Regions from separate parts of the Streptomyces sp. TLI_053 genome, predicted to be linked through region 2. Evidence: riboswitches for the same ligand, from Rfam matches in the RefSeq annotation. Region 2 holds a riboswitch; the other holds the start of a gene.
What was found. A riboswitch is a leader RNA that binds a small molecule or an ion and turns the genes downstream of it on or off. The one in region 2 is predicted to bind cobalamin.
Positions count from the first base shown of each region.

Region 1: linked by a shared signal. The riboswitch ahead of metE (5-methyltetrahydropteroyltriglutamate--homocysteine S-methyltransferase) and the one ahead of BLU95_RS37690 (peptidase) in region 2 are both predicted to bind cobalamin.

Region 1 is NZ_LT629775.1:779,406-793,951, reverse strand. Features, by position in the region: gene BLU95_RS02860 (MmgE/PrpD family protein) at 1-411, shown strand, start outside; gene prpB (methylisocitrate lyase) at 411-1,316, shown strand; gene BLU95_RS02850 (bifunctional 2-methylcitrate synthase/citrate synthase) at 1,337-2,461, shown strand; gene thiI (tRNA uracil 4-sulfurtransferase ThiI) at 2,487-3,764, opposite strand; gene BLU95_RS02840 (short-chain fatty acyl-CoA regulator family protein) at 3,913-5,364, opposite strand; gene folP (dihydropteroate synthase) at 5,564-6,457, opposite strand; gene metF (methylenetetrahydrofolate reductase [NAD(P)H]) at 6,604-7,521, shown strand; gene metE (5-methyltetrahydropteroyltriglutamate--homocysteine S-methyltransferase) at 7,651-9,966, opposite strand; cobalamin riboswitch at 10,127-10,364, opposite strand; gene BLU95_RS02820 (hypothetical protein) at 10,468-10,806, opposite strand; gene BLU95_RS02815 (prenyltransferase/squalene oxidase repeat-containing protein) at 10,964-12,391, opposite strand; gene BLU95_RS02810 (prenyltransferase/squalene oxidase repeat-containing protein) at 12,920-14,546, shown strand, end outside.
Region 2 is NZ_LT629775.1:9,095,112-9,109,657, reverse strand. Features, by position in the region: gene BLU95_RS37715 (RNA polymerase sigma factor SigF) at 1-684, opposite strand, end outside; gene BLU95_RS45360 (hypothetical protein) at 1,017-1,139, opposite strand; partial or broken gene BLU95_RS37710 (glycosyltransferase) at 1,262-2,478, opposite strand; gene BLU95_RS37705 (NAD(P)-dependent oxidoreductase) at 2,735-3,793, shown strand; gene BLU95_RS37700 (hypothetical protein) at 4,124-4,690, shown strand; gene BLU95_RS45355 (hypothetical protein) at 4,737-5,207, opposite strand; gene BLU95_RS37690 (peptidase) at 5,266-6,399, opposite strand; cobalamin riboswitch at 6,505-6,624, opposite strand; gene BLU95_RS45350 (M4 family metallopeptidase) at 6,946-9,765, opposite strand; gene efeO (iron uptake system protein EfeO) at 10,199-11,338, shown strand; gene efeU (iron uptake transporter permease EfeU) at 11,398-12,282, shown strand; gene BLU95_RS37670 (CopD family protein) at 12,661-13,839, opposite strand; gene BLU95_RS37665 (MarR family winged helix-turn-helix transcriptional regulator) at 14,000-14,524, opposite strand.

The DNA.
Region 1 (14,546 bases), 8.3 Mb from region 2:
TCCTACGCCCCCGAGCGGGCCGCACGCCCCGGGACCGTCGCGCTCTGGCGGAGGATCACCACCGTCGAGGACCCGGAGTGGACCCGCCGCTACCACCACCCCGACCCGCAGCACCGGGCCTTCGGCGGCCGCGTGGTCGTCACTCTCGACGACGGCACCGTCGTCGAGGACGAACTCGCCGTCGCCGACGCCCACCCGGCGGGCGCCCGCCCCTTCGACCGGCCCGCCTACCAGCGCAAGTTCCGCACCCTCACCGACGGCCTGGTCACCCCCGCCGACCAGGACCGCTTCCTGACCGCCGCGGCGGACCTGGCCGAGCTGCGGGCCACCGACCTCGACGAACTGTTCCCGGCCGTCGACACCCAGGCCGTCCGGGACTTCGACGAGACCCTCCCGAAGGGCCTGTTCTGATGCTCCACACCCGCACCACCCCGGCCCAGCGCCGCCGCGCCCTGCGCGAACGGCTCGCCACCGGGCGGCTGCTGACCATGCCGGGCGCCTTCAACCCGCTCTCCGCCCGCCTGATCCAGGACCTCGGCTTCGAGGCCGCCTACCTCTCCGGCGCGGTGCTCGCCGCCGACCTCGGCCTGCCCGACATCGGCCTCACCACCGCCACCGAGATCGCCGACCGCGCCGGCCGGACCACCCGGGTCACGGACCTGCCGGTCCTCGTCGACGCGGACACCGGCTTCGGCGAACCGATGAACGCGGCCCGCACCGTCCAGCTGATGGAGGACGCCGGCCTGGCCGGCCTGCACCTGGAGGACCAGGTCAACCCCAAACGCTGCGGCCACCTCGACGGCAAGACGGTCGTACCCCGCACGGACATGGTCCGCCGGATCAGGGCCGCCGTCGACGCCCGCCGCGACCCCGACTTCCTGATCATGGCCCGCACCGACGCCCGCGCCGTCGAAGGACTCACCGCCGCGATCGACCGGGCCAAGGCCTACGTCGACGCCGGCGCCGACGCCGTCTTCCCCGAAGCCCTCGCCGACGAGGCCGAGTTCGAGGCCTTCCGCAAGGCCGTCGACGTCCCCCTGCTCGCCAACATGACCGAGTTCGGCAAGGGCCCGCTGCTCGACGCCTGCACCCTCCAGAACCTCGGCTACGACATCGCCCTCTACCCCGTCACCCTGCTGCGCCTGGCCATGGGCGCGGCCGAGGGCGGACTGCGCACCCTCGCCGCGGAAGGCACCCAGGAGTCCCTGCTGCCGCGCATGCAGACCCGCTCCCGCCTCTACGAACTCCTGGACTACCAGGCCTACTCGGCCTTCGACTCGGCCGTCTTCGACTTCACCCTCCCGCCCGGGAACTGACACACCGGAGGCACCACACCATGCTCGAGATCCATCGTGGACTCGCCGGTGTCGTCGTCGACACCACGGAGATCTCCACCGTCATCCAGGAGACCAACTCCCTCACCTACCGCGGCTACCCCGTCCAGGACCTCGCCGCCCACCGCTCCTTCGAGGAGGTCGCCCACCTCCTGTGGCACGGCGAGCTGCCCGACGACGCCCAACTGCGCGAGTTCCGGGCCCGTGAGCGCGCGCTGCGCCCGCTGGACCGCACCACCGCCGAGGTCCTGGCGAAGCTGCCGGAGACCTGCCACCCGATGGACGTGCTGCGCACCGCCGTCAGCTTCTTCGGCGCCGAGGACCCGACCGAGGACGACGGCCGCCCGGCCCCCAATCTCGCCAAGTCGCTCACCCTGCTGGCGAAGCTGCCCACCGTGGTCGCGGCCGACCAGCGCCGCCGGCGCGGACTGGCGCCGATCCCGCCGGACCCGGACCTCGGCTACGCGGAGAACTTCTTCCACATGTGCTTCGGCGCCGTCCCCGCCCCGGAGGTGGTCCGCTGTTTCGAGATCTCCCTGGTGCTCTACGCGGAACACAGCTTCAACGCCTCCACCTTCACCGCCCGCGTCGTCACCTCCACCCTGTCCGACCTCTACAGCGCCGTCACCGCCGCGATCGGCGCGCTCAAGGGCCCGCTGCACGGTGGTGCCAACGAGGCCGTGATGCACATGCTGGAGGAGATCGGCGACCCGGCCCGCGCCGCCGACTGGCTCGACGAGGCGCTCGCCGCCGAGCGGAAGATCATGGGCTTCGGCCACCGGGTCTACAAGCACGGCGACTCCCGCGTCCCGATCATGCAGGCCGCCCTCGACGACCTGATCGCCCGCAGCACCGACCCGGGGACCACCAGGCTGGCCGCCCTGCACGGCGCGCTGCGGGAGGCGATGCTGGAGCGCAAGGGCATCCATCCCAACCTCGACTACCCGGCCGGGCCGGCCTACCACCTGATGGGCTTCGACACCCCGGTGTTCACGCCGATCTTCGTGATGAGCCGGGTCACCGGCTGGACCGCCCACATCACCGAACAGCTCGCCCACAACGCCCTGATCCGACCGCTCGCCTCCTACGACGGGCCGGAGCAGCGGCCGGTGCCGGCCACCGTGTAGGCGGCCGGCCGGGGAGCGGACCGGGTCAGGACGGGACCGCGCAGGTCGCGCCCGCTTCCGGTGCCCGGTCCTCCTCCTGGCCGGGCCGCATCACCTGCACGTTCGCGAGCAGCGCCTCGACCAGCTCGTCCAGGTCGAGGCGCTTCTCCACGGCCCGCAGGTGGCCGATGCGGGTCCCGGTGCTGACCCGCGGCGGGGCGAGCAGGCTGCAGCAGTCCTCGTCCGGCAGGACGGAGATCTCGGCCGTGCCGAGGGCCCTGGCCTGGTCGATGATCTCCTGCTTCTCCCAGCCGACCAGCGGTCGCAGCACCGGCAGGGTGGCGGCCTGGTCCACGGCGACCATGTTGGCCAGGGTCTGACTGGCCACCTGTCCCAGACTGTCGCCGGTCACCAGCGCCTGCGCGCCGGTGCCGGCGGCCAGGGCCGAGGCCGTCCGGACCATGAGCCGGCGCTGGGCCACCACCTGCAGCCGGCCGGCACCCGCGACGGCCAGCTGCTTCTGTGCCTTGCCGAGGGCGACGACGTGCAGGGCCCCGGGCGGCTGGTAGCGGTTGAGCTCGCGGGCCAGTGCGTACGCCTTGTAGACGGAGGCCGGGTCGGTGTACGGCGCGCCGCTGAAGTGCACGAAGTCGCAGGCGAGTCCGCGCCGCATGGCGCGGTGCGCGGCCACCGGAGAGTCGTAGCCGCCGGAGAGCAGTACCAGGGCCCGTCCGCTGGCACCGACCGGCAGGCCGCTCAACCCGGCGTGGCGCTCCGCCGACAGGTACGTCTCGCGGTGGTCGACCTCGACGGTCAGGGTGACGTCGGGCGAGGTGAGGTCGACCCTCAGACCCTCGATCCGCGGCTGGAGGAGCGCGCCGAGGTGGCGCTCCAGCTGGGTGGAGGTCAGCGCGAAGGTCTTGTCCCGGCGTTTGGCCCGTACGGCGAAGCCGGTGGCGGCCCGTCCGGCGCAGGCGGTGCGCAGCACGTCCAGGGCGTTGGCCTCGACGGACTCCATCGTGCTGGGGACGCGGAGCGCCGGCTCGACGGAGCTGAATCCGATGACCGTGCGTGCCCGCTCCACCAGGGTCCCGACGGGTACCTCTCCGCCGAGCACGGTGATGTTGTGCGGGGACCGTATCCAGGTCGAGCCGCCTGCGCCGCGCAGGGCGGAACGGAGGTTGTCCTCCAGACGCCGGACGAACAGGTGCCGGTTGCGCCCCTTGAGGGCCACCTCGCCGTGCTTGAGCAGCACGCAGTGCCCGTACGGGGCGGTGGCGCCGCGGGGAGCGGGCAGGCGGGTCTCGTCGGTCGGGTGGTTCATTCGGAAGGCCCAGTCGTCGTCGGAGGTGTGGTCGGCTCCGCCCCTCGCGCGGGAGTGGCGGAGCCGGAGGGAAGTCGTGGTGCTCGGGCGGGGCCGGGCGGGAGCGCGGCGCGGACACCGGGGCCCGGGCCGTCGTCCGGCCGGCGTCTCAGTGACCGGCGTCGGCCGCCTCGCCGAGCACGGGGTAGGGCACCTGGCCGCGCCGGTCCGGATCGACCAGCAGGTGCCCGCCCGCCGGGGGCCGGGCGCGCTGCGCGCAGTCGCGGCGTTCGCAGATCCGGCAGCCCAGCCCGATCGGCGTCGCGGCGCCGGGCGCGTTGACGGCGACGCCCTCGGCGTACACCAGGCGGTGGGCGTGGCGGAGTTCGCAGCCGAGCGCGACGGCGAACTCGCCGCGCGCCGTGCGGCGGCCGTAGCCGCCGTGGGAGACGGTCCGGGCGATCCAGAAGTAGCGTTTCCCGTCCGGCATCTCGGCGACCTGGGTGAGGATCCGGCCAGGGGAGGAGAACGCCTCGTAGACGGTCCAGAGCGGGCAGGTGCCGCCGAGGCGGGAGAAGTGGAAGGCGGTCGCCGACTGGCGTTTGGAGATGTTCCCGGCCCGGTCGGCGCGCAGGAAGGAGAACGGCACACCCCGGCGGCCCGGCCGCTGGAGGGTGCTCAACCGGTGGCAGACGGTCTCGAAGCCGACGCCGAAACGGATCCGCAGCAGCTCGACGTCGTACCGGAGTTCCTCGGCGGCGGCGTGGAAGGCGGTGTAGGGCATGAGCACCGCGCCGGCGAAGTAGTTGGCCAGGCCGATCCGCGCCAGGTCCGCCGCCTCGGGTGACGTGAGGTCGTGCTCGGCCGCCGCCACGAGCGTGTCGATCAGCGGGCGGTGCTCCAGCAGCGCGAGCTGGGTGGCGAGCTGGAAGGCGCGGCGGCCGTCGGTCAGCCACGGCGAGAGGTGGAGCGTGGCGGTCGCCGGGTCGTAGCGTCGCAGATCGGCGACCCGGGGGCGGTCGGCCTCGACCACCCGCACGCCGTGCCGCTCGGCGAGCCGGGCGGTCAGGGCTTCCGCCGTGCGTCCCGCGGTGGCGGTCGCGAGCGATTCGGCGGTCCGCTCGGCCGCCTCGTCGAGGACGGCGATGTGGTTGTGGTGGGCGTAGAAGAAGTCGCGGACCTCGTCGTGGGGTTCGGCCGGACGCAGGCCCGCGCCGGGCCCCGGCTCGCCCAGGTCGCCGACGCGCGCCAGCGCCTCGCGGTAACCGCGGTGCAGCGCGACCAGCGCGCGTGCCACCTCCGGATGGTCCCGGCTGACCTCCGTGATCTCCTCGGCGGGCACGGAGCCTCCGCACACCTGGTCCGCGAGCGCGGTCCGCAGATCGGTGCCCAGGCGCTCCTCCTCGGCCTCGGAGAAGAACTCCGGGTCCACCCCGAACACCTGGGAGATCCGCAGCAGCACCGAGGCGGTCAACGGGCGCTGGCTGTGCTCGATCTGGTTGAGGTAGCTGGTCGAGATGCCCAGCTCATGGGCCAGCTCCACCTGGTTCATGCCGTGCTCGCGGCGGAGCCGGCGCAGCTTGGCGTGGGCGTAGATCTTCCGCCCGGCCGGTCGTGCCATAACGCCTGTCGTTCCTTTCCCTGCCCGTATTTGCGAAGGTACCACTGCCCTGGGTTTGCAGTATTCGCAAGAACCGGCCGCCGCCCTGCGAGCAATCCGCAGGCGAGTGGTCTTCGGCGACCCGCGGGTCGCGGCGGACGAAGGCTCGGCGGACGAAGGCTCGGCGGTCGCCCCGCGGCCGCGGGTTCGAAGCCGCGCCCTACCTCGTGCGGTGCGGCGGCCGCCGACCGGCCGCGGGCCGGTGCGCGTGCAGGGCGGCCTCGACGCGCACGGCGTCCGCGGTGGCCCGGACTTCGTGGACGCGGACCGCCCAGGCTCCTGCGGCGGCGGCCAGCACGGCCGTGGCCGCGGTGGCGGCATCGCGTTCCCGGGCCGGGCGGGGTACGCCGGTCGCCGGGTCGGCGAGCAGTTCGCCGAGGAAGCGTTTGCGCGACGGCCCCACCAGCAGCGGTCGCCCCAGGGCGTGCCAGGCGTCCAGGGCGGCGAGCAGCGCCCAGTCGTCGGCGCGGCTCTTGGCGAAGCCGAGGCCGGGGTCGACGATCACCCGGGCCGGGTCGACTCCGGCCGACACCACGGCGTCCAGTTGGCGTTCCACCTCCGTGGTCACGTCGGCCACGACGTCCTCGTAGTCGGCCAGTCCGTCCATCGCGTGGGACTGTCCCCGCCAGTGCATGAGGACGAAGGGCACACCGGTCCGGGCGACGGTCCTGGCCATCCGGTCGTCGGCCAGGCCTCCGCTGACGTCGTTGACGATCCGGGCACCCGCGTCCACCGCCGCCTCCGCGACCTCGGACCGCATCGTGTCGATGCTCACCAGGACACCCTCGCGGGCGAGGCCCCGCACCACCGGCAGGACCCGGGCGAGCTCCTCCTGGAGCGGCACCCGGCGGGCGCCCGGGCGGGTCGACTCCCCGCCCACGTCCACCATGTCGGCGCCCCGGGCGACGAGCGACAGTCCGTGCTCGACGGCCCAGCCCGGGTCCAGCCAGCTGCCGCCGTCCGAGAACGAGTCGGGCGTGACGTTGAGAATTCCCATCACGGCGCAGCGGTCCCATTCGGGAAGTCCGGGGAGGGTGTGCAACTGTCTTTCCATGCCCCCATTGTGCACTGTGCGGAGACCCCGGGGATCCACTCCGCAAGCATCGGATCCGGACACCGGGGGATGCATTTCCGAGCAATCCCGTATCACTCTACGGACACCGGGGACGAGCCGTCCAGGGGCCCGTATATTCTCTCCGCATGACACTCGGAACCCCCTCCACCCGTAACGACCGGGCGGCATCCGTGCGCGATCTCCTCGCCACCGGGAAGCGTTCCTATTCGTTCGAGTTCATGCCACCGCGCAGCGCCGCGGCGGAGGCCGGACTGTGGAATGCGATCCGCCGCCTGGAGGCGCTCTCCCCGACCTTCGTCTCGGTGACCTACGGTGCCGGCGGGTCGACCCGGGAGCGGACCGTGAAGGTCACCGGCCGCATCGCCCAGGAGACGACCCTCACGCCCACCGCCCACCTGACGGCCGTCGACCACAGCGTCGCCGAACTCAGGAACATCCTCGGACACTACGCCGACCAGGGGGTTCGCAACATCCTGGCGCTGCGGGGCGACCCGCCGGGCGACCCGCTCGGCCCGTGGGCCCGGCACCCCGACGGGGTCGAGTACGCCGCGGACCTGGTGCGGCTGATCAAGGAGTCCGGCGACTTCTGCGTCGGCGTCGCCGCTTTCCCGGAAATGCACCCGAGATCACCGGACTGGGACTCCGAGATCCGCAACTTCCTCGCCAAGTGGCGGGCCGGCGCGGATTACGCGATCACCCAGATGTTCTTCGAGGCGGACAGCTACCTCAGATTCCGCGACCGCCTCCAGAAGGCCGGATGCGATATTCCGGTAATTCCGGAGATCATGCCCGTGACCACCATACGGTCGCTTCTCCGTATTCCGACCCTCAGTACCGCTGCCATTCCGGCAGACTTCTCCGGACGCATGCTCGACCTTCAGGAGGATCCGGCGGCGGTCCGCTCCGCCGGAATCGAGCACGCCACCGCCATGTGCAGCCGACTGATTTCCGAGGGTGCGCCCGGGCTGCATTTCATGACCATGAACTTCTCCACGGTCACGACGGAGATCCACCAGAACCTCGGCCTGTCCGCGGCCGTCTGATCCCTTGCCCGGGTGCGACCCCCGTTCCTCGTGGCGGCAACCCGCCCTCGGACGGTCCGTGAGGTGACAGTGCCGCCGGGGCGGTCGCGACACTCGTGTCGCGACCGCCCCTCGAGTTCACCGCGACGGTCAGCCGGCGAGTTCCTCGCGCAGGCGGCGGGCGGCGCCGACGAGGCTGTCGAGGGAGGCCCGGGTCTCGGTCCAGCCGCGGGTCTTCAGGCCGCAGTCGGGGTTGACCCAGAGCCGCTCGGCCGGGATCGCGGCCAGGCCCGCCCGGAGCAGTTCGGTGGCTTCGTCGGTGCTGGGGACGCGGGGGGAGTGGATGTCCCAGACGCCCGGTCCGACCTCGCGCGGGTAGCCTGCGGCGGCGAGCTCGCCGGCGACCTGCATGTGGGAGCGGGTGGCCTCCAGGGAGATGACGTCGGCGTCGAGTTCGTCGATCGCGGTCATGATCGCGCCGAATTCGGCGTAGCACATGTGGGTGTGGATCTGGGTGTCGGCGCGCACGCCCGAGGTCGCCAGCCGGAAGGACTCGGTGGCCCAGTCGAGGTAGGCGGGGCGGTCCGCGGCACGCAGCGGCAGGGTCTCCCGCAGGGCGGGTTCGTCGACCTGGACGACGGCGGCGCCGGCGGCCTCGAGGTCGGTGACCTCGTCGCGCAGGGCCAGGGCGACCTGGCGGGCGGTGTCGGCGAGCGGCTGGTCGTCGCGGACGAAGGACCAGGCGAGCATGGTGACGGGGCCGGTGAGCATGCCCTTGACGGGGCGGTCGGTGAGGTCCTGGGCGAAACGGAACCAGTCGACGGTCATCGGGTGCGGGCGGGAGATGTCGCCGGCGAGGACCGGCGGGCGCACGTAGCGGGTGCCGTAGGACTGCACCCAGCCGTGCCGGGTGGCGAGGTAGCCGGTGAGCTGTTCGGCGAAGTACTGGACCATGTCGTTGCGCTCGGGCTCGCCGTGCACCAGGACGTCGAGGCCGGCCTTCTCCTGGTAGGCGATCACCTCGCGGACCTCGGCCTCCATCCGCTCCCGGTAGGCGGCGGTGTCGATCCGTCCGGCGGTCAGGTCGGCACGGGCGACGCGCAGTTCGGTGGTCTGCGGGAAGGAGCCGATGGTGGTGGTGGGCAGCAGGGGCAGGCCGAGGCGGGCGCGCTGGGCCACGGCACGCTGCGGGTAGGGCTGGGTGCGGCGGGCGTCGTCGGCGGTGACGGCGGCGGTGCGGGCGCGCACGGCCGGGTCACGGGTGATCGGCGAGCCGGCCCGGGAGGCGAGGTCGGCGCGGTTGGCGGCGAGGTCGGCGGTGATCGCACCGGTGCCCTCGCGCAGTCCTCGGGCGAGCAGGGCGGACTCGGCGGCCTTCTGCTTGGCGAAGGCGAGCCAGCGGGCGATCTGCGGGTCGACGTCGCGTTCCAGGGCGGCGTCGATCGGCACGTGCAGCAGGGAGCAGGACGGTGCGACGTCGACGCGGTCGGCGAGGCCGAGCAGGGTCGCCAGGGTGGCGAGCGACTTCTCCAGGTCGTTGATCCAGATGTTGCGCCCGTCGACGACGCCCGCGACCAGCCGCTTGCCCGGCAGACCGCCGACGGCGGCGAGGTCGTCCAGATTCGCGGCGGCGGGGCCGGTGAAGTCGAGCGCCAGGCCCTCGACGGGTGCCTTGGCGAGCACCGGCAGGGCGTCGCCGAGGCGGTCGAAGTAGCTCGCGACCAGCAGCTTGGGCCGGTCGGTGAGGGCGCCGAGCTCGCGGTAGGCGCGGGCCGCGGTGTTCAGCTCGGCCGGGGTGCGGTCCTGGACGAGCGCGGGCTCGTCCAGCTGGACCCACTGCGCTCCGGCGGCCTTCAGCGCAGCGAGGAGTTCCGCGTAGACCGGCAGCAGCCGGTCGAGCAGGGTGATCGGCTGGAAGTCGGCCGCCACGCCCGGGGCGGGCTTGGCCAGCAGCAGGTAGGTGACCGGGCCGACCAGGACCGGCCGGGCGTCGTGGCCGAGCGCGAGGGCCTCCGCCAGCTCGTTGACGGCCTTGGCGGGGTCGGCGGTGAACACCGTGTCGGGGCCCAGCTCGGGGACCAGGTAGTGGTAGTTGGTGTCGAACCACTTGGTCATTTCCAGCGGCGCGACGTCCTGGGTGCCGCGCGCCATGGCGAAGTAGCCGTCCAGCGGGTCGGCGTCGACGGCGGCCCGGTGGCGGACCGGGATCGCACCGACGGCGACCGTGGTGTCGAGCACGTGGTCGTACAGCGAGAAGTCCCCGGTCGGGACCTCTTCGACGCCGGAGTCGGCGAGCTGCTGCCAGTTCCCGCGGCGCAGGTCGGCGGCCGTGGCCAGCAGCGCCTGGGCGGTGACCGTGCCCTTCCAGTAGCCCTCGATCGCCTTCTTGAGCTCCCGGCCCCGGCCCTGTCGGGGGTAGCCGTACGCGGTGGCGAGGGTCGCCGCGGCTGCGGACTTCGTGGTCAAGGGACTCTCCTTCGCGAGTCTGATTCCTCTGGTTCCCGATGACGGAACGAGGGCGCGAAGGATGACGAACCGGGCAGCCGGCGCCGTCGACGAACGGGCCCGATCTGCCGGGTATGGTCGCCGACCCGCCCACGAGGTCACCGGATAGCCGTGCGCGATCGGTCGCGCGCGGGCAGCGGCAGGTCTTCGGACTCGCGGGCACGTCCGCCCTCCTCGAGGGCGGATTCCTACTGGCCGTCGCTTCCCAGACCCTCCCGGGCCCAGTGCGTATGACGGCGGTCGTTCCCACTCACCGCTGCGGGGCAGTCCCGGACTGGCCAGTCGAATGGCTTCACCGGGTTCCCTCTTACGACGTCCTGCCTGGAGGGCAGGACGAACCAGCTGCACGGGCCAGCGTAGACGCAGATCACCCGGCGGTGCAGCCCGTTCCACCATTCTGCCCACTGGTTGAGACCGGCACTGTCACAAGGGCGGACCGTCCCCGGCCGCGGTGACGGGCGGTCAGGCCGTTCGGTGCGTGCGGCGGGCCGAGAACCGGCGGGCCACCAACACCGTGGCGACCGCCGCGGCCGTGAAGAGCAGCGTGTTGGCCACGACGCCCGCGTCCGTCAGCCAGGCGGGGTCGGAACCGTCGGGCAGTCTCGTTCCGGTGAACAGGCCGCCCACACCGGTCAGCAGGCCCCGGACGACGTAGACCGCCACCAGGGCGACGAGCCCGACGGGCAGCGTCAGGACGACGGCCGCGAGGTAGAACCGTCCGTTCCCGGTCGCCCCGCCCAACGCGGCCGACACCGCGACCAGGGCGACGTAGCACGCCGCCGCCCACCTGGAAGTCCTCATGTGGAACCGTCCCCCTGCTCGAATGTCCGGCGGTGCGTGGCGCCGCACGGTGATGCTCCTCGCTGCCGCGCGTTCCCGCCACCCCGGCGGAACGAGCGGTGGGCCGCAGGCCCCTGCTACCGCGCCCGGGGACCCGCGACCCGCGGCGTGTCCTGGATCAGCTGCCGTAGCGCAGCGAGACGGTGTCGCCGACGTGGACGGTCGTGGCGCGGGTGGCGGCGGCGGCCGTCCCGCCGTCCAGGACGACCTTCCAGGTGGACGGACCGCTGTTGGCGGTGCCGTTGATCGCGGTGATGGTGCCCGCGCCGGTGGACGGCGTGACGGAGGTGACGCAGCCGCTCGGCGTGGCGGTGGCGGCGGCGTCGAGGACGTCGCCGAGGGTGACGGTGCCGCCGGTCGGGGTGAGGGTGACGGCGCAGACCTTCGGCGTGGCGGTGCCGTTGTCGACGACGAGGGCGAGGCGGGCGGCGGTGCCGGCGGTGAAGGCGGAGGTGGCCGCCCACGCCGGTTCCCCGGCCGCGACCGGTGCGGGCGGGGTGGCGGTGAAGCCGGCGCCGGCGACGGCGCGAAGCCCGTCGACGGAGGCGTAGGCGGAGGGGACGGTGTCGGTGGACACGTACTTGAAGCCGCCGCCGGGCTTGAACTGCTGGGCGATCAGGAAGTCGACCGGGGTCTTGCCGGTGCCGCTGGTGAAGTCGGTGCCCTGGGGGTTGATGCCGCAGGCGTTGAGGCCGGAGACGGCCCAGCCGTTGGAGTCGGTGTTGGCGCCCCACATGGCGTTGAACGCGCCGGAGGACAGCAGCTTGCCCTTGAGGAAGTTCTTGGCGGCCACGACCGCGGCGTCGGTGTTGGGAACGCCGCCGACGCACAGGGAGGCCATGGCCGCGCCGGTCATGTCGATGTCGCTGCCCTTGCCGAGTTCGGTGGGATCGCCCGCGGCCTTGCTGTAGTTCCAGCCGCCGTCGGTGTGCTGGTTGGCGCGCACGGCCGTGACGGAGGCGTCCAGCAGGGCCTGCGGCACGCGCTTCGTCCCGCTCTGGGTCTTGGCGCCGCCGAGGGCGAGCAGCCCGAAGACCGTGCCGTTGAAGTTGGCGGACGGGCCGTAGTAGCCGGGTTCGGCGGTCTGCCAGTACGCGACCAGGTCGGCGATCAGGTTGCGGCCGGGGCCGACGCGGGCGGGGTCGATGCCGGCGGCGTAGGCGTTGAGGGTGCCGCGCTGGTAGTCGGTCGCGACGGGGGAGGCCCCGGGCCAGCCGGCGGCGGCGAGCTGGTTGCGGTAGACGAGGCGGGCGTTCTTGGTGGGGTCGCCGCCGGGGGTCACGTCGGCGGCGGCCGTGCCCGCGGCGGCGAGGGCGCTGAAGGCCCACTCGTTGGAGAGCCCGCCGCCGGTCACGTAGCTGCCGTCGGCGGCCTGGAGGGACTTCAGGTAGGTCACACCGGTGCTCTTGGAGGTGGCTATCTGGGCCGGGGTCGCGGTCGCGTGGGCCGGAACGGCCGACAGGACCAGGGCACCGGCCGCCACCGCGACGGTTACCGCGGAGGCGGCACGGGACGGGACGGAGCGCGGGAGGGCGGGAACGGGCACGGGGACTCCTCGGAGTGGCGGGCGCCGATCCGGCCCCGGCCCGGGCGCCGGTGCGGCGCGGGGCGGTGGGGCGGCGGCCGCCCGGATCGCGTGGGCTGGCTGTCGCTGATGCTGCGCGGCCGGGCGGGCATCCGGGCTCGGAGCGACGCCGCGCGCCGCTCCACACCGCTGCGCGTCAGCCCCGGATTCGCACCGGGTTCCCCCGCTCGGCCACCGGGGACGCTACCGCACCGCCGGAGGGACCACGAGGTGGGGAAAGCGACATGACGCACCGTTGACGCTCCTCCTACCCCCATGGTCTGATGAACCGATTTTTTCTCCTCGGCAGTCAGGGGAAGCCGGTCCGATTCCGGCGCTGACCCGCAACCGTAGATCCGTCCCCAGCGGCGGATGAGCCGGAATGCCTGCGCCGAGGTCCTGTTCAGGAGTGCTTGCGTCGTCGTGGACTACGACGCGGTCCGGGCGGTTCCTCGTGCGAGGGGCCGTCGGCTGCGTCGTGCGACCCGATGACCGATCGGGGAGTCGCCAGTGAGGCCCAGCAGCAGTCGTACGAGCCACGGATTCCGGGGGCTCGCGTCCCTCGTCGCGGCCAGTGCCGTCGCGGTCGCCGCGGGCGGCACCGTGCTGATCGGACATCCCGGCCGGGCCGCCGCCGACCCGATCGAGGAGTGCACGGCCACCACCGGCGCGATCGTCGCCGTCGACTTCGGCCACTGGGGCGGCGGCGTGGTCCGTGGCTGCGACGCCCACCCCACGACCGGCATGAACCTGCTGCACAACGCGGGCTTCGGCACCACCGGCACCGAGCACGACGGCCCCGGCTTCATCTGCCGGATCGGCAACGGGACCTTCGACAGCGGGACCCAGTACCCGACCGTGGCCGAGGAACCCTGCACCACCACCCCGCAGGCGACGGCGTACTGGTCCTACTGGATCGCGGAGGCCGGCCAGGACACCTGGACCTACAGCCGCTACGGAGCCCTGACCCAGAAGCCCAAGCCGGGCGAGGTCGAGGCCTGGGTCTTCGGCGGCACCGACATCGGCGGCACCAGCGGGGCGCCCACCTTCACCCCGGACTCCGTCCGCGCCAAGAACACCGGGCCCTCGCCGTCGGCCACCGCGTCCCCCTCCCCGAGCCCGACCGTCCCCTCCACCAAGCCCGGCGACCCCGCCGCGGCGGCCGCCTGGCTGGCCGCCCAGCTGGTCAACGGCGAGTACATGGGCAACTGGGCCTTCGAGGGCGCGGACTTCCCCCGGACCGCCCAGACCGCGATCGCCCTCGCCGCCGCCGGGACCCAGGACCCCGCCCTGCGCAAGGTCGTCGCCTACCTCGCCGCGCACACCGACGAGTTCCTCTTCCCGGACGGACCCGCCGGGAAGCCCGACTCCAGGGCCGCCGCTCTGCTGGCCCTGGTCGCCGAGAGCACCGAGGGCGACCCCCGGGCCTTCGGCGGCCGCGACCTGATCGCCGCGCTGACCGAGCACGTGTGCGCCGCCCAGGGCGAGAACGGCAAGTGCACGGCCGCCGGGGACTTCTACGGCGCGGCCTCGCCCTGGACCCAGGCCTGGGGCGTCATCGCCCTGCGGCGCGCGGGTGTGACGCCTACCGCGTCGGTGCTCGCGCGGTTCGCGGTGCTCCAGTGCGCCGACGGCGGGATCGCCGGCTCGATGATCGTCGCCGGGGACAACTGCGAAGCCGACCCGGTGGCCACCGGCCTCGCCGTCCTCGCCCTGCGCGGAACGGGCGGGGGCGAGGCCGTCGCGAAGAAGGCCGCCGACCGGCTCGTGGCGGGCCAGCAGGCCGACGGTTCCTACGCCCCGTACGCCGGGGCCCCCGGTGACACCGTGAGCACCGCCGCCGCAGCCCAGGCCCTGCTCGCCATCGGGCAGGGCGCCGGGCAGAGCGCCGCGAAGGCATGGCTCGGCGGCCGGCAGGGCAAGGACGGCGGCTTCCTCCCCGACGAGTCGACGACCGACGCCGACCCGGCCGCCACCGAACAGGCCGTGCTGGCGCTGACCGGCACCGACCCCAGTACCGTCCGCCACAACCCGAACGGCGCCACCACCACCCCGACCGCGCCCGCGGGCCGGACCCCCGACCTGGCCAGGGGCAGCGCCTACCTGACCGCCCCGGCGAACCTGATCGGCGGCCACT
Region 2 (14,546 bases):
GGAGTTGGGCCGGTAGACCCGGCCCGCGATCAGACCCTCGACCACCTCGTCGACGTCGAGGTCGAGCGCCTCCGCGATCTCCTCCGGGTGCGGCAGCCGGCCGAGCTCCTGCTCCAGCCGGTCCGAGCCACGGGCCACGGCGAGGTAGCACTCCTGCATCCGGCGCGGCACCCGGACCGGCCAGGAGGTGTCCCGGAAGAAGCGCTTGATCTCGCCGGCAATGGTGGGGATGGCGTAGGTGACGAACTCGACGCCGCGCCCCGGGTCGTAACCGTCGACGGCCTTGATCAGGCCGACGGTGCCGACCTGGAGGATGTCGTCCATGTCCTCGGGGCGGTGACGGAAGCGGCCGGCGATGAACCGCACCAGCGGCATGTTCAGCTCGATGATGGTGCCGCGCACGTAGCTGTACGCGTGGGTCTCGCGGGCCAGGCCGGCGAGGCGGTCGAAGAGCGCGTCGCTCAGCTCGCGGGCCTCGGTCTTGCCCATGGCCCGCAGCTGCGCCTCGCTCGGGCGCGGGGGCAGGTCGGGCGGCGGGTCGGCCGGGTGCCAGGGCGACGGGATGTCGGTCGGCGGGACAGCGGTGGCGTCCTGGGGGACGCCGTCGGCGGCGGCGGGCAGGGCATCGGGGGTAACGGGCGGCGGGTCGGTCCGACGGCCGACGTCCGACATCGTTGTGGACACGGCGGTTCTCCTGGGCAGCGGGAACGCCTCGGACCGCGAGAGGGTAGGGCGTGATCGCCCGCGCACTGCGGCCCCTCTTCCCGAAGACCTCTGCCCGGCTTCTTCAAGCGACGGTCCAGGTGGCGCCCTGTGCGGGCGCGGGAACGGCGTGCGGTGCTGTGCGACCGCTCCGGTGGTTCTGGTACCCGACATGGAGCGGTTCATTCTGATTTGTCGGCTTGAATGTTCTCCGGTCCTCGATGTTTCCCGGCCCCGTTCCACCGGGGTCCGTTGCAGGCTCGGGTCCGCACACCGTGCGTCACCGGGCGTCGGGCGTCACCGGACGCCGCGCGTCACCGGACGTCGGGCGTACCCGCTCGTCCCGCCCCGGCCGGGCGGCGGTCCGCCCGCAGGTCGCCCTCGATCTCCGCCAGGATGCGGCGTTCCCGGCTCGACAGGCCCGGTCCGTCCATCACGGCCGCCTCCGCACCACGGTGCTTGCCCCCCGGACACCGGGCGGGTGCCCGGGCCGCGGCACGGCAATCCGGCCGGCGACCCCGAGTACCCGGGTCCCGCGCCGCACCGGCCCGGGAGCGGGTCAGGACCCGTCGAGCAGCAGGCGCGCGGCCACCTCCGCGCCGTCGGTGCGGACGGCGGCGGCCACGGCGGCGGCCCGCCCCCGGGTCCGCGGCGCCAGGACGGTCCGCAGCGCGGCGGCGACCGACTCCGCGGTCGGAACGGCCGTGTCGTGCACCGCCCCGATGCCCAGTTCGGCGACCCGGGCGGCCCAGTACGGCTGGTCGACAATCTGCGGCACCACCAGCTGCGGCGCACCCGCCAGGGCGGCCGCCGTGGTGGTGCCCGCGCCGCCGTGATGCACGACGGCCGCGACTCGGGCGAACAGCGCCCGGTGGTTCACCTCGCCGGTCACGAAACGGTCGTCCGGAGCGCCGTCGCCGCCCGCCGACAGTTCCGCCCAGCCCCGGCCGACGACCACCCGGCGGCCGGCGGCGACGGCCTGCTCGACGGCCAGCCGGGCGACGTCCTCCGCCCCGCGCATCGGCATGCTGCCGAAGCCCACGTACACCGGCGGCTCGCCCGCGTCCAGGAAGGCGGTCAGACCGGCGGGCAGCGGGCGCGGGTCCGGCAGCAGCCAGGCGCCGGTCTGCACCACGTCGAGGTCGGCCGGCAGCCACGGGCCCAGGGTCGGGTCGGTGGCCAGCCAGGGCCGCCCGGTCAGGACGTGGTCACGGACGTTCTCCACCACCGGCAGGCCGACCGCCGTCCGGTGCGCGTTGACCGCCCCGCCGAACAGCGCGTTCATGCTCTCGACGTCCAGCTCCCACAGCTCCGTGCTGTCCGCCCCGCGGGCGGCGCGGGCCGGCCCGGGTACTGGAACGGCGGGTGGTGCGGCGACGGCAGGACGGTGGGCTGCAGGCCCGCGTAGACGAACCGGGCGCCCGCCGTCTCCGCCGCCGCCCGGGCACCGGCCGCGCTCGGGAACAGCCCGGTCGCGACGACCGCGCCGCCCGCCGCCGCCTGCCCGAGCACCGCCTCGTAGGACGCCGCCGTCAACCGGGCCACCCGGGTGGGGAAGTCCACCGGTGCCGCCGGGGCCGCACCGGTCACCAGCGCCCGCACCGGGTCGCCCACCGGCACCACGGGGACGCCGAGCGCGGCCGACCGGGCCGCGAACTCCTCGTCCGAGGGCGCGCAGAGCCTTGCGTCCGCGCCCAGTTCGCGCAGTCGCACCGCGAGCCCCAGCATCGGCTCGACGTCCCCCCGCGACCCGTACGTCGACAGCACCACACGCATCCCGCGCCCCTCCCGCCACACCTGTTCCGGTTTCGACGGTGATTCTCCGACGTCCCCCGGGGCTTGCGGCAAGCCCCCGGGTGCGCGGTAGCTTGGCAGCGGCAGTGATCATCGATCAGCTCCCGCGCCCCTCGTCGCAACCGCACCGTGCCGTGCCGCACCGTGCCGCACCGTGCCGCACCGCGTCACGTCGCCCCGCGTCGCCGTGCGTCGCCGTGCGTCCGTGGGGATCCGGCCGGGGCGGAACGGGGGCCCGGTGGGACGGAACCGGATCCTGTTGCTGGACGCGGCGCCCGGGGACCTGCTCCGCGTGGAGCTGGAGCGGCTGCTCGGCCACGGCCTGGAGGTCACCCTGAACCTGCGGCGGGTCGCGGACCCGGCCCGCGCCCGCTCCGACTGGGACGGACGGGTGGCGTTCACCGACTTCGACCCCTTCGACGAGGCCGCCCTGATCGCCGCGACCCTGCGCGACGGCGGACACCGGGCCGTCAAGTCCCGGGCCGGGGTGCCGATGCGCGCCGGGTTCCTCGCCGCCACGGCCACCGGCACGACCGAGGCGCTGAGGGTGATCGGCCGGGCCGGAGCGGGCACCGACCACGTCGACCTCGGCGCGGCCGCCCGCCTCGGGGTCACCGTGACCCACACGCCCGGGTCCAACGCCGACGCGGTCGCCGAGTTCGCCCTGGCCCAGCTGCTCGCCCTGACCCGGGACCTCGTGCAGCACAACGCGGCTTCGCACCGGGGCGACTGGCGCAGTCCGGCGGCACCGTCGCGGGCCCTGTCCGAACTGACCCTCGGCATCCTCGGCCTCGGCCGGACCGGCCGCGCACTGGCCGGCCGGGCCCGCGCCCTGGGCCTGACCGTCCTCGGCCTCGGCCGCGGCCCGGCGGCCGAGGAGGACGGCGTCCGGCGGGCGGGCTCCCTCACCGAACTGCTGACGACCAGCGACGTGCTGTCCGTCCACCTGCCGCTCACGGCACGCACCCGGGGGCTGATCGGCCGCCGCGAACTGGCGTCGGTGCGGCCGGGCGCGGTCCTGCTGAACACCGCCCGGGGCGGGATCGTCGACGAAGCGGCCTTGGCCGACGCCCTTCGCGATCCCGGGCACCCGCTCGCGGCGGCGGCCGTCGACACCTTCGAGCACGAGCACGCCGCTTTCGTCTCACCGCTCTTCGGGCTCCCGAACGCCCTGCTGACGCCGCACGTCGCGGGGATGACCCGTGGTGCGATGGCCGAGGCCGCCGTCCGCTGCGCCGACCACGTGGCGGCGCTGCTGGCCGGTCGGCCGGAGGGCGTGCCGGTGGCGACGGGCTGACGAGCTGACCGGCTGACGGGCCGTCGGTTCCTGCCCTGCCGTTCGGCAGGGGTGGAGCCGCCGGGTGGGCTCGGTAGATGTGCCGATCGGTACATGTGCGGGTGGGGGTGCCGCGACCAGGATTGGGGGCATCGAGAGGGCGGCCGACGGGGCCGCCGGGGAGGGAGACCCACCATGTTCCGCATTCGTACCCGCAACCGTGCCGCCGTCCGGACCACACGAACCGTTCGGGCTGCTCGGACCGCACGGGTTTCCGCTGCCGCCGGGCTGGCCCTCGCCGCTCTCTCGGGCGTCGCGCCGGCCTCCGCCGACACCCTGTCCACGGACGGCGTGTCCACGGTTTCCCTGTCCGGCGAGTCCGGGCCCGCCGGCCGGGGCGACCGGCCCGTGCGGACGGCGGGCGTCAGCGGCAGCGCCCGGATCTCGTACGCCTTCTCCCCGGACGACGAGATCCGGTTCACCGTCGACGCCCGCGCGAAGCCCTACTCCCGCCCCCTCCCGGGGACGAACTCGCCGAACGGGCTGCCCACCGATGCCGTGGGCACGGTCCGCTACTCCCACCGCGTGGCCGCCACCGGCGAGGTCCACAGCGCCGAGGCCGAGGTGGACTGCCTGAGCACCGGCGGCCCGGTCGCCACCCTGACCGCCGTCATCGGCTCGGACACCGAGAACCGCAAGGAGCGGATCGGTCTCAGCGTCTACCAGGGCAGCGGCCGCGACGGCGCCCGCCTCGGCTTCTCCTGGGGCGTGGCCAATCTCGACCTGGACGCCGACCAGAAGCCCTACCAACCGGTGGTCGGCACCTGCATGGCCCCGGCGCCGTTCGCCCCGGTGCTGCAGGGCGGTTTCACCGTCCACCACGTGGAGTTGGAGGCCCCGAGGACGCCCGGCCGGTAGGGCGCGGTCCTGGCCGGACCGCGCCCTGGAGAGAGCAAGGCCGGGGTCAGGGCGCGGTGATGCCCGGCTGGGCACCGGCGCCGAAGGACCAGCCCTCGACCTCGCCCGGGGCCGGGTTGTAGGAGCCGGCGCCGAGGCTGCTGTAGGACCACGGGCCGCCGTGCGGGGCGTGCCAGTACGACCAGTAAGCGGTGCCGGTGGGGTTGGTGCAGGTCGTCGGCAGGGCGTTGATCTTGCAGACGAAACCCGGGAAGCGCGGGTGGAAGGAGTAGGAGAAGCCGGCGCCGGTGATCGCGGCGAGGCCGCTCGCCGGGTCGCCCGGGGCGCAGCCGGTCTCGATGCCACCACCGAGGGCGGTGAAGTCGACGACGACGGTGACGCCGGAGGTGCCGGAACAGGCGGCGGCCTGCGCCTGCGGGGCGGTCGCGGTGGAGACGCCGAGCAGGCCGGCGGTGAGGGCCGCAGCGGTGGCGAAGGCGCCGAGGGTACGGCGCGCCGGGTGGACGGAGGTGGTCATGGGCGTGCTCCTGGGGTGTGGCGGGCGGCAGTGCGGGTCACGGCCGGGCGGGCGACCCTCAGGGGCGCACGGCCGGGGCCGGGCAGGCCAGGGTCGGGGCGGACGGGCGGGCGCCGTGGGCACTGAGGCCGGCCAGGCCCTGGCCGGAGAGGCCGAGGACGGCCTGAGCGGTGGCCCGGGCGGCGTTGGCGGGGTTGAAGCCGCTGGCGTCGTAGGCGACGGCGCCGCGCACGGAGGGGTCGGCCGAGCAGCCCTGCTGGAGCTTCACCAGGCTGCTCCAGCCCTTGAGACCGCTGATGAACCGTCCGCCGGGGAGCAGGGCGGAGGTGGCCAGGCCGGTGCTGTTGGCGTTGGAGGTGGTGGCACCGGCCGCGGCGAAACCGCCGTCGGTGTTCTGGTGGGCCGTCAGCCAGTCCAGGCCCGCCTTGGCCTTGGCGCTGCGGCCGGTGGCGGCGAGCGCCTGGGCCGCGAGCGCGGTGGCGTCGGCGTCGGCGGTGCAGGTGGCCTGCCCGAAGGAGACCGGGAAGCCGCCGTCGGCGCACTGGGCGGCGGCCAGGAAGTCGACGGCCGGGGCCGGTACCCCACCGGGGGTGCGCTGGAGGGCGATCAGGGCGAGGGACTGGCCGAAGGCGTTGCTGTAGTCGCCCCACTGGGAGCGGTCGGAGAAGCGGCCGCTCGGCGTCAGCAGGGAGCGCAGCCGGGCGGGCAGGTCGACGCCGCCGAAGGCCGACGGGTCGGCGCCGCGCACCTCGGCGGCCAGCAGGAGCTTGGCGGTGGCACCGGCGTAGGCCTCGGTGGTGCCGTCGCCGAGGTAGCCGCTCAGGATGTCGGGGCGGGCGAGCCAGGCGGTGGCGCGGGCGGCGGCCTGGTCGGCGCTGCCCGCGGCGGCGAAGGCGAGCACGGCGTCGATGGTGAGGCCCTGATCGGGGTAGGCGGTGCCGTCAAAGACCGACTCGAAGTGGTCGCCGTTGACCAGCTGGCGCGCGAGCCAGCCGGCCGCGGCGGCGTCAGGGCGGTAGGTGGTGGCGTTGTCGCCGGAGGCCGGGGCCGCAACGGTGACGGCCGGCGCGGTGAGGGCCGGGACGGGCGCGGCAGCCTGGGCGGCGGTGGCGGCGGGGAGGGTGGCGGTCAGGGCCAGCGCGGATATCGCGAGCAGGCGGAGCGGGCGGCGGCGGAGCGCGGAGTCGGACATGCGAGGCCTTTCCGGGCCTGGGCGCACGGGCGGCCGCCGGCAACCGCGCGGGACGGACCGCCCGACGGCTCCGGGAGCCCCTGGCCGCAGACCACGACGGGAGGAGGGGACACGCCTCCGCCGACGGGTACTCGGGCTCGCCACCGACTGCCGTCGGCGGCCTACCGTTGCGGGTCAGCGCCGGAATTCGACCGGACTTCCCCCGACGGCGGAGTCAGAACATGACGGCTCATGATGTCGGCTCGGCCGAGAGAGGGTCAAGGCCGGTTCGAGGTCGGATCGCCGTCGCCGGGTCTCGGCTGACAGGACCTCAGCGGCCCGGGCCGCCGGGACCGGCGGGCGGTGGTCCGTCACCTGGACCGCACAGGCGGGTCGTCGGTACCAGCACTTCGGCGACGAGCCTGCTGCGGCGGGAGCGGCGGTCCGGTCACGGCAAGGACCCGCCCGGCTGCCGCAGGGATGCGGCGGCCGGGCGGGAGACCGGGGCGGACGGGGGCCGGGCTTCGGGGTCGAGAGCCCTTGGGTCCCCGGGGCAGCCGCCTTCGGTCAGCAGGTGCCGGCCGCGCGCTCGCGCACGACCAGGTCGGTACGGCCCGCCGTGGCGTCCAGCCAGACCACCCGGGTCCCCCGGTCGGCCACCGGGGAGTACTGGCCGCCCCGGTTGCAGGACATCCGCTCCGGGGTGCCGCCGGTGAGCGGGAGCTGCCAGAGCTTGGGCAGGTCCGTGTTCCTGGTGCCGCCCGTCACCGGGCGAGCGGCTTCGGCGAAGGTGACGGCCCGGTCGGAGGCGGTGAGGCCGGAGATCCGGCGCGGCTCGGTGCCGGTGCCGAGCCTCGGGCCCGCGGGCAGGAGGTCGCTCACTCCGGAGCCGTCCAGCGCGCCGGAGCGGATCGTGCTGCCCTTCGTCCGGTCGAAGGGGGTCTCGACCCACAGCAGCCGGCCACCGGCCAGTCGGGTGCTGCCGACCTCGGTCCCGGCGGCGGCGTTCGCGTCGTCCACCACGTACTGGGCGACGACCTTGCCGGCGGCGAGCGAGTAGACCGTCGGCGCGCTCACCGTCCGCTCACCGACCTGCCAGCTCTCGGTCCAGGCGAGCAGGCCGTCCCGGAAGGCGAGGGCGGAGGCCCGGTGGCCCTCCGGCAGCGCGATCGGCACCGCCGGGGCGCCGGCGCGGGAGAGCACCGGCCCGCCGCGGCCGGTGGCGTAGTCCGTCATCAGGAAGGCGACGTCCCCACCGGAGACCCGGACATCGCCGAAGTACTGGTTCGCGCCGCGCTGGACGCTGCGCGCCGGGCCACCGTCGAGCGGCCGGGCCAGCACCTCCATGCCCCAACCACCGTCGGCCCCCGGCCCCATCGCCACCCACGCGGCCGTCGTACCGTCGGTCGCGGGCCAGCCGTGCGAGCGGCCGTCCTCCGCGCTGAGCCGGGCGGGCTCGGCGGAGCCGGCGACGGCGCCCGTGTACACGGCCATGCTGCCCTTGGCGCCCTCGCCCGCGGTGGCCGCCACCCAGCGGCCGGCCGCGACGTCCGGTGCCACGCTCTCGGTGGAGAGTTCGCGCAGCAGCGGCCGGCTGTCCACGCCGATCCGGCGCTGCCAGCCGTCCTTGATCCCGTGGGCGTCGAAGGCGCTGGCCACGGTGCGGAGTTGGGCGCGGGAGAGACCGAGGGTGCGGCCCGCGGCGAGCACCGCGTTGCGGGCGTCGACGAAGTCGTCCAGCGGGGTGAGGTACTCGGCCAGCGCGCGGTAGACCAGACGGTCGGCGAGGAGCGGGTCGAGGGTGCGCCGGATGTCCCACAACGCGCCGGAGAAGATGGTGGAGTTGAGGTGCACGCCGCCGTTGTCGACCCCGGCGGGGGCTCCGACGTAGTCGGCGACGGTGGTGCGGCGGTCGTCCAGCCGGCGGCCGGCGCAGGCCTCGGGGGTGCCGGTGCGGCAGAGGTCCTCACCGAGCAGCGCGGCCCTGGGGTCGGTCATCGGCATGCCTCGGCCGGTCACCTCGATGGCGTTGCCGAAGTAGTCGGCGACGGCCTCGTCGAGGGCACCGGACTGGCCGAGTCCGACCAGCTCCGCGGTGTGCTTCACGACGCCGTGCGTCATCTCGTGGCCGGCCACGTCGCGCGCGGCGGAGAACGGGAGGTACTTGCCGCTGCCGCCTCCGTAGACCATCTTCCGGCCGTCCCAGTAGGCGTTGTCCAGGGGCTCGCCGAAGCTGGTGACGTTCACGACGGAGGTGATCGGTCCGCCCTTGCCGTCGATCCCGTCGCGGCCCAGTCGGTCGCGGTAGAAGTCGTACACGGCGGCGGCGTTGAGGTGGGCGTCGGTGGCGCCGCTGGTACCGGTGACGGCCGGGAAGTCGGTGGTCGGCGAGGCGGCGGGGTGGGCGTCGGCGGGCAGGGTGCTGAAGTCCAGCTCGTCGCGACCGGCCGCGTCGTAGGTGGTGACGGTGGCGGGGCGGGTGAGGTCGACGAGCTGGTAGGTGCCGTCCGGGAGTCGGCCGATGTTCACCCGGGCGGGGCGGCCGAGGGCGTCGGGCGCGGTGCCGGTGGCGGGTTCGAGGGCCGGTGCGGCGGCGGCCGCGTCGGGAGAGGTCGCGGCGGCGGATGCCGCGACGCCCGATGCGACGCCCGATGCCGCGGCGCCCGGGACGTCGAGCGGGTACGGGGCGCGTACCTGGTAGGAGAGCGCGACCTCCCCGGTCGAGGCGTCCACGAACACCTCCTGCGCCTTCGCCGCCCACACCGCCGGGTCGCTCCCGCGCACGGTGAAGTGGCGGGCGAGCCGGCCGGCACCGCCGGGCAGCACCACCGGGCCACGGTCCTCGGCCGTCGCGCCGGCGCGGGCCACCGGGTCCTGGACCGCGCCGATCGCGAGCCGTCGCAGCACCTCGTCCGGAACGCTCTGCACGGTCGGGGCGGTGAGTCCGGTGAAGTACTTGCCGCCGGCCGACTCGACCCGCTGTCCATTGCCTTCGCCGACCAGGTGAACCAGGTACCGGGCCCCGAAGACGGGTATGCCGCCGTGCCGCTGCTCGAACCTGACGGTGCGCCGGCCGTCGGCGGCACGCTCCACGCCGGCTTCGACGAGCTGTCCGGGGTCGATCCGGTAGCGGTCCTGATGGGCGGCCAGGTGGGCGCGGGCCGCCTCGGCCGGGTTGTCGCCGGGGGCCGCCTCGGCGAGGCCGGTGACCAGTTGCGGCGCCCCGGTGTCCGACCCGGCGACCAGCCCGGGCACCGGGTCGGCGTCGGCGGACGGTCCCCCGGCCGGTCCGGCGAAGGCGGGTGGCACGGCCACTGCGAGGCCGAGCACGACGGCGATCGCGACACCGAGCAGCTTGGGTCCGGGTGTACGGGAACGGTGATGCACTGCGGTCCTCCCACGGGAAGCGGCCGGCCTGACGGCGTGCCAGGCCATGCGCGGACGGCGGACGCCCGCCCCCACGGCTCGTCCGTTCTCCGGAGCCGGCGGTCCGTCCTGCGGATCAACATAGGCCATCTCTCTGCATATGTCGATCGACTGCATATGCAGACCGACCAATGCGTCCGACCCCGACCGGAGAGCACACCCGGCACCCACCGCCACCGACCGGCCCCATCGCCCCGCCCCACCACCCAGCCACACCACCCAGCCACACCCGAGCAGTTGCCCTTATCGCCACCCCCGCACCGCGCGAATGTCTACAGAAAAGTAGACGAATTAGGGCGACCTTAGTAAGGTGCACCTAAGCTCCCCGGCCGCCGTCCGCACAGCGGTCACGACGCCGCCGAGCACACCCCCGACCCTGACCGCTGGAGCCCGCATGTCCGCCCGTCGTTCCACCGCCGCCACGCTGCTCACCCTCGCCGTGGCGACCGCCGCCCTGGCCGGCTGCTCGCAGAAGAAGGACGACAAGGCCGCTGCCGACGCCGTCAAGGTCAACGCCACCGACACCGCCTGCGAGGTCTCGAGGACCACGTTCCCGGCCGGCCACGTCAGCATCGACATCGCCAACAAGGGATCCAAGGTCACCGAGGTCTACGTCTACGCCGCCGGTGACAAGATCGTCACCGAGCGCGAGAACATCGGCCCCGGCACCAAGGCCACCATCACCGCCGAGATCAAGGCCGGCTCCTACGAGGTCGCCTGCAAGCCCGGCATGGTCGGCGACGGCATCCGCCAGAAGATCACCGTCACCGGCGACGCCTCCGCCGCCCCCACCGACCCCCGCCTGACCGCCGCCGTGGACGCCTACCGCACGTACGCCCAGGAACAGGCCGACGCCACCGTCCCGGCCGTCGAGGCGTTCGCCGCCGCGATCAAGGCCGGCGAGCTGGACAAGGCCAAGTCCCTCTTCGCGCCCTCGCGCATCGGCTGGGAGCGCACCGAGCCGGTCGCCGAGAGCTTCGGCGACGTCGACCCCAAGACCGACACCCGCGAGGACGGCCTGGAGCCCGGCCAGGAGTGGACCGGCTGGCACAAGCTGGAGAAGTCCCTCTGGGAGGACGGGAAGATCGGCGACGACGAGAAGAAGCTCGCCGACCAGCTCGTGGCCGACCTCAAGGACTGGCAGAAGAAGATCCCCGAGGCCGAGATCACCGCCACCAGCATGGCCAACGGCGCCAAGGAACTGCTCGACGAGGTCGCCACCGGCAAGGTCACCGGCGAGGAGGACCGCTACAGCCACACCGACCTCGCCGACTTCGCCGCCAACGTCGAGGGCGCCAAGAAGGCCTACGAACTGCTCAAGCCCGTCGCCGCCGAGAAGGACGCCGACCTCGCCAAGACCCTGGACTCCGAGTTCGCCGCCATCCAGACCCTGCTCGCCAAGTACAAGCAGGCCGACGGCAGCTACACCTCCTACGACAAGGTCACCGACACCGAGCGCAAGACCTTCTCCGACGCCGTCAACTCCCTCGGCGAACCCCTCTCCAAGCTCGCCGCCGCCGTGGTCGTCAAGTAACCACCGGGTCTTCGGACAACAACCGCAGAGCGTCCCACCACAACCTCGATGGAGCCGGCGTGTTCGCCAACTATCTGATCGGCCTGCGCGAAGGACTCGAAGCCAGCCTGGTCGTCTGCATCCTCATCGCCTACCTGGTCAAGACCGGCCGCCGGGAGAAGCTCCCGCCGGTGTGGACCGGCGTCGGCGCCGCCGTGCTGCTCTCGATGGCCTTCGGCGCGGTGCTGCAGTTCGGCTCCTCGCAACTGTCCTTCGAGGCCCAGGAGGCCCTCGGCGGCTCACTGTCGATCATCTCCGTCGGCCTGGTCACCTGGATGGTCTTCTGGATGCGCCGCACCGCGCGCCACCTCAGGAGCGAACTCCAGGGCAAACTCGACGCCGCCCTCGCGATGGGCACCGGCGCACTCGTCGCCACCGCCTTCCTCGCCGTCGGCCGCGAGGGCCTGGAGACCGCCCTGTTCATCTGGACCGCCGTCCAGGCCACCGAGGACGGCTACAACCCGATCATCGGCGCCGCCCTCGGCCTGCTCACCGCCGCCTTCCTCGGCTGGCTGTTCTACCGCGGCGCCCTGAAGATCAACCTCGCCAAGTTCTTCACCTGGACCGGCGCCATGCTCGTCGTCGTCGCCGCCGGCGTCCTCGCCTACGGCGTCCACGACCTCCAGGAGGCCGGCTGGCTGCCCGGCCTCCACACCACCGCCTTCGACATCTCCACCACCGTCCCCAAGGACAGCTGGTACGGCACCCTCCTCAAGGGCGTCTTCAACTTCCAGCCCGACCCCACGGTCCTCCAGATCGTCGTCTGGCTCGCCTACCTCGCACCCACCCTCGCCTACTTCTTCGGTGTCCTCGGCGGCCCCGCCAAGCCCAGCACCCCCAAGCCCACCGGCAGCACCGGCAGCACCGGCACGACCGGCAGCACCGAGGCCCGCCCCACCACCTGACACCACCGCCTGACACCACCGGCCCGCGCCACCCGGCGCACCCACGCCACCCTCACCACGCCCCGCCCGGCAACCCGGGCGGGGCGTCGGCGATCCCGGGCCCGCCGGCCACCCTGCGACCGGGCCGGAGAGGCACGAACAGGCCCGGCCCGGAACGGAGTTCACCGGGACCGGCCCGGCCGGACTCCCCCGGACCCGACGGACAGCCCCCACAGCCCGGACGACCGCCCCACCCAGGGTCCGCCGACAGCACGAGACCCCTGGCCCCGGCCACCTCCGTGAGGTGGCCGGGGCCAGGGGTCGTCGATCCTTACGGACGGATCCGCCGAACGAATCCGTCGGCAGCGGGACGGCGGACCGCCGAGCGCGGCCGGTCCGTCAGACCGCCGCGGCGGGGAGCGGGCGGCGGGCGAGGAGGTCGGAGACCTTGGCCGTCGCGTACAGGGACACCGCGAGGGCGACCACCAGTGCGGCACCGGCGGCGAGGATGCTGCCGGAGAAGACCGCCTTGGGGCTGCCGGCCTCGGTGCGGGCCGAGCCGGCGATGAAGGGCAGCACCAGCAGAACGGCGTGGCCCAGCGCGACCTCGCCCCACACGACCTTGGGGAAGTGGCCGAGGGTCAGGTCGCGCAGCGTGGCCGTGTCGTCGGCGAGGCGGGCGCGGGTGATCCGGGGCATCAGCCAGAACTGGTTGAAGGCGCCCGCGGTCACCAACCCGGCCACCAGCAGGATCTTGACCAGCAGCGCGATGCCGTACCCGGTGGTCCACAACTGCGGGACACTGCCGACGTGCTTCCAGCTCAGCCACAGGCCGGAGACGGTGATCGCACCGACGCAGACCATCGCGACGAGGCCGAAGCGCTGCCACAGCTGGGCCCAGAGCAGCCCGGCGCCGTCGCCGAGGCGGCCGCGGGTACCGGCCAGGGCGACCAGCAGGGCCAGTCCGCCGAGCCAGACCGTGCCGGAGACGATGTGGACCTGATCGAGCACGAGGTCGAGCCAGCGGTCGAAGGCGGTCGGGGTGGTCGTGGGCACGGCGGCGACCAGCGTGACGGCGATCGCCGCGGGCAGCGCGGCGAGGACCACACGGTCGGCGTGCCGGCGGACCGCCGGGACGAACAGGGCGACCATCACGGCCGCGGTCGCGACGAGAACGATGTGCTGCACGAGATAGACCGTGCCCTGGGCGATCCAGGCGCCCTTGGCGGCCGGGGCGCGGAGGAAGTGCCAGATCCGGTCGGGGGCCAGGGCGTCTCCGAAGGGCATCCCCTTGCCGGAGCGGGCGACGCGGGCGGCGAGCTGGAAGTAACCGGCGACCAGCAGCACCACACCCGCCCAGGCGACGAAGGCCGCCGATCTGGATCTCAGCACCGCGGCGTCGGGCCCGGCTCCGTTGCGCTCGGCGTTCCTGAGCGCGGGACGCACCGCGGCGGCGTATCCGACGGTGGCGCCGATGGCACCGCTGAGGCCGATGAAGTAACCGGTCTTGGTGAGGATCCGCCAGGTCTGGGGCATGGTGTATCCGGCCGTGTCCGCGGCCAGCATCAGGCTGTTCATGAGGGAAGGCTAACCTCACAAAGGTTAGCCTTCCCTTACTTTTTACGGACTGATTGTTCTACTGGAATCAAGCCGTTATGCCCCGGGGAGACGTCCGGGAACAGTCGGACGCGAACCGTCCCCCACGGCCCTGACCTGGGCGTTCCGGCACCCGGACCGCTCAGGCGGGCCGGGGACCGGCCGTCGACGCCCGCCCCCCGCCCGAGGCCTCGCCCAGCCCGCCGGCCCCTCGGGCGGCGGCCGCGCACACGCGCCGGAGCAGCGAGTTGAGCTCGACGCGCTGACCCCTCGTCAGTGCGGCGAGCAGGCCGTCCTGCGCGGCGGCGGCGTCGGAGTGGAGCAGGTCCAGCGCGGCCCGGCCCGGGTCGGTGATCGCCAGCAGTTCCTGGCGACCCCCGATGTGGACCACCGTCGACTGCAGCAGGCCCCGGGAGAGCAGGTCGTCGAGCGCCCGGTGCGCGTCCGCTCCCGACATGGCGAGCCGTTCCACGAGATCGCGTCGGCCGTGCGGCCCCAGAGTGGCCAGGGTCGACAGCAGCGACTGGTGGGCCGGGGTCAGTCCGCGGTGCTCCAGCCGCTCCGCGAGCAGGCGGTCGACGGCACGGCCGGCCTCCGAGAGGAGGTAGACGGTCTGCTCGAACGGACTCGAGGATCCCTTCCGTCCGTCGTACAAACCGTTCCCCATCGTCGAGAGCGTGCGACGTCCC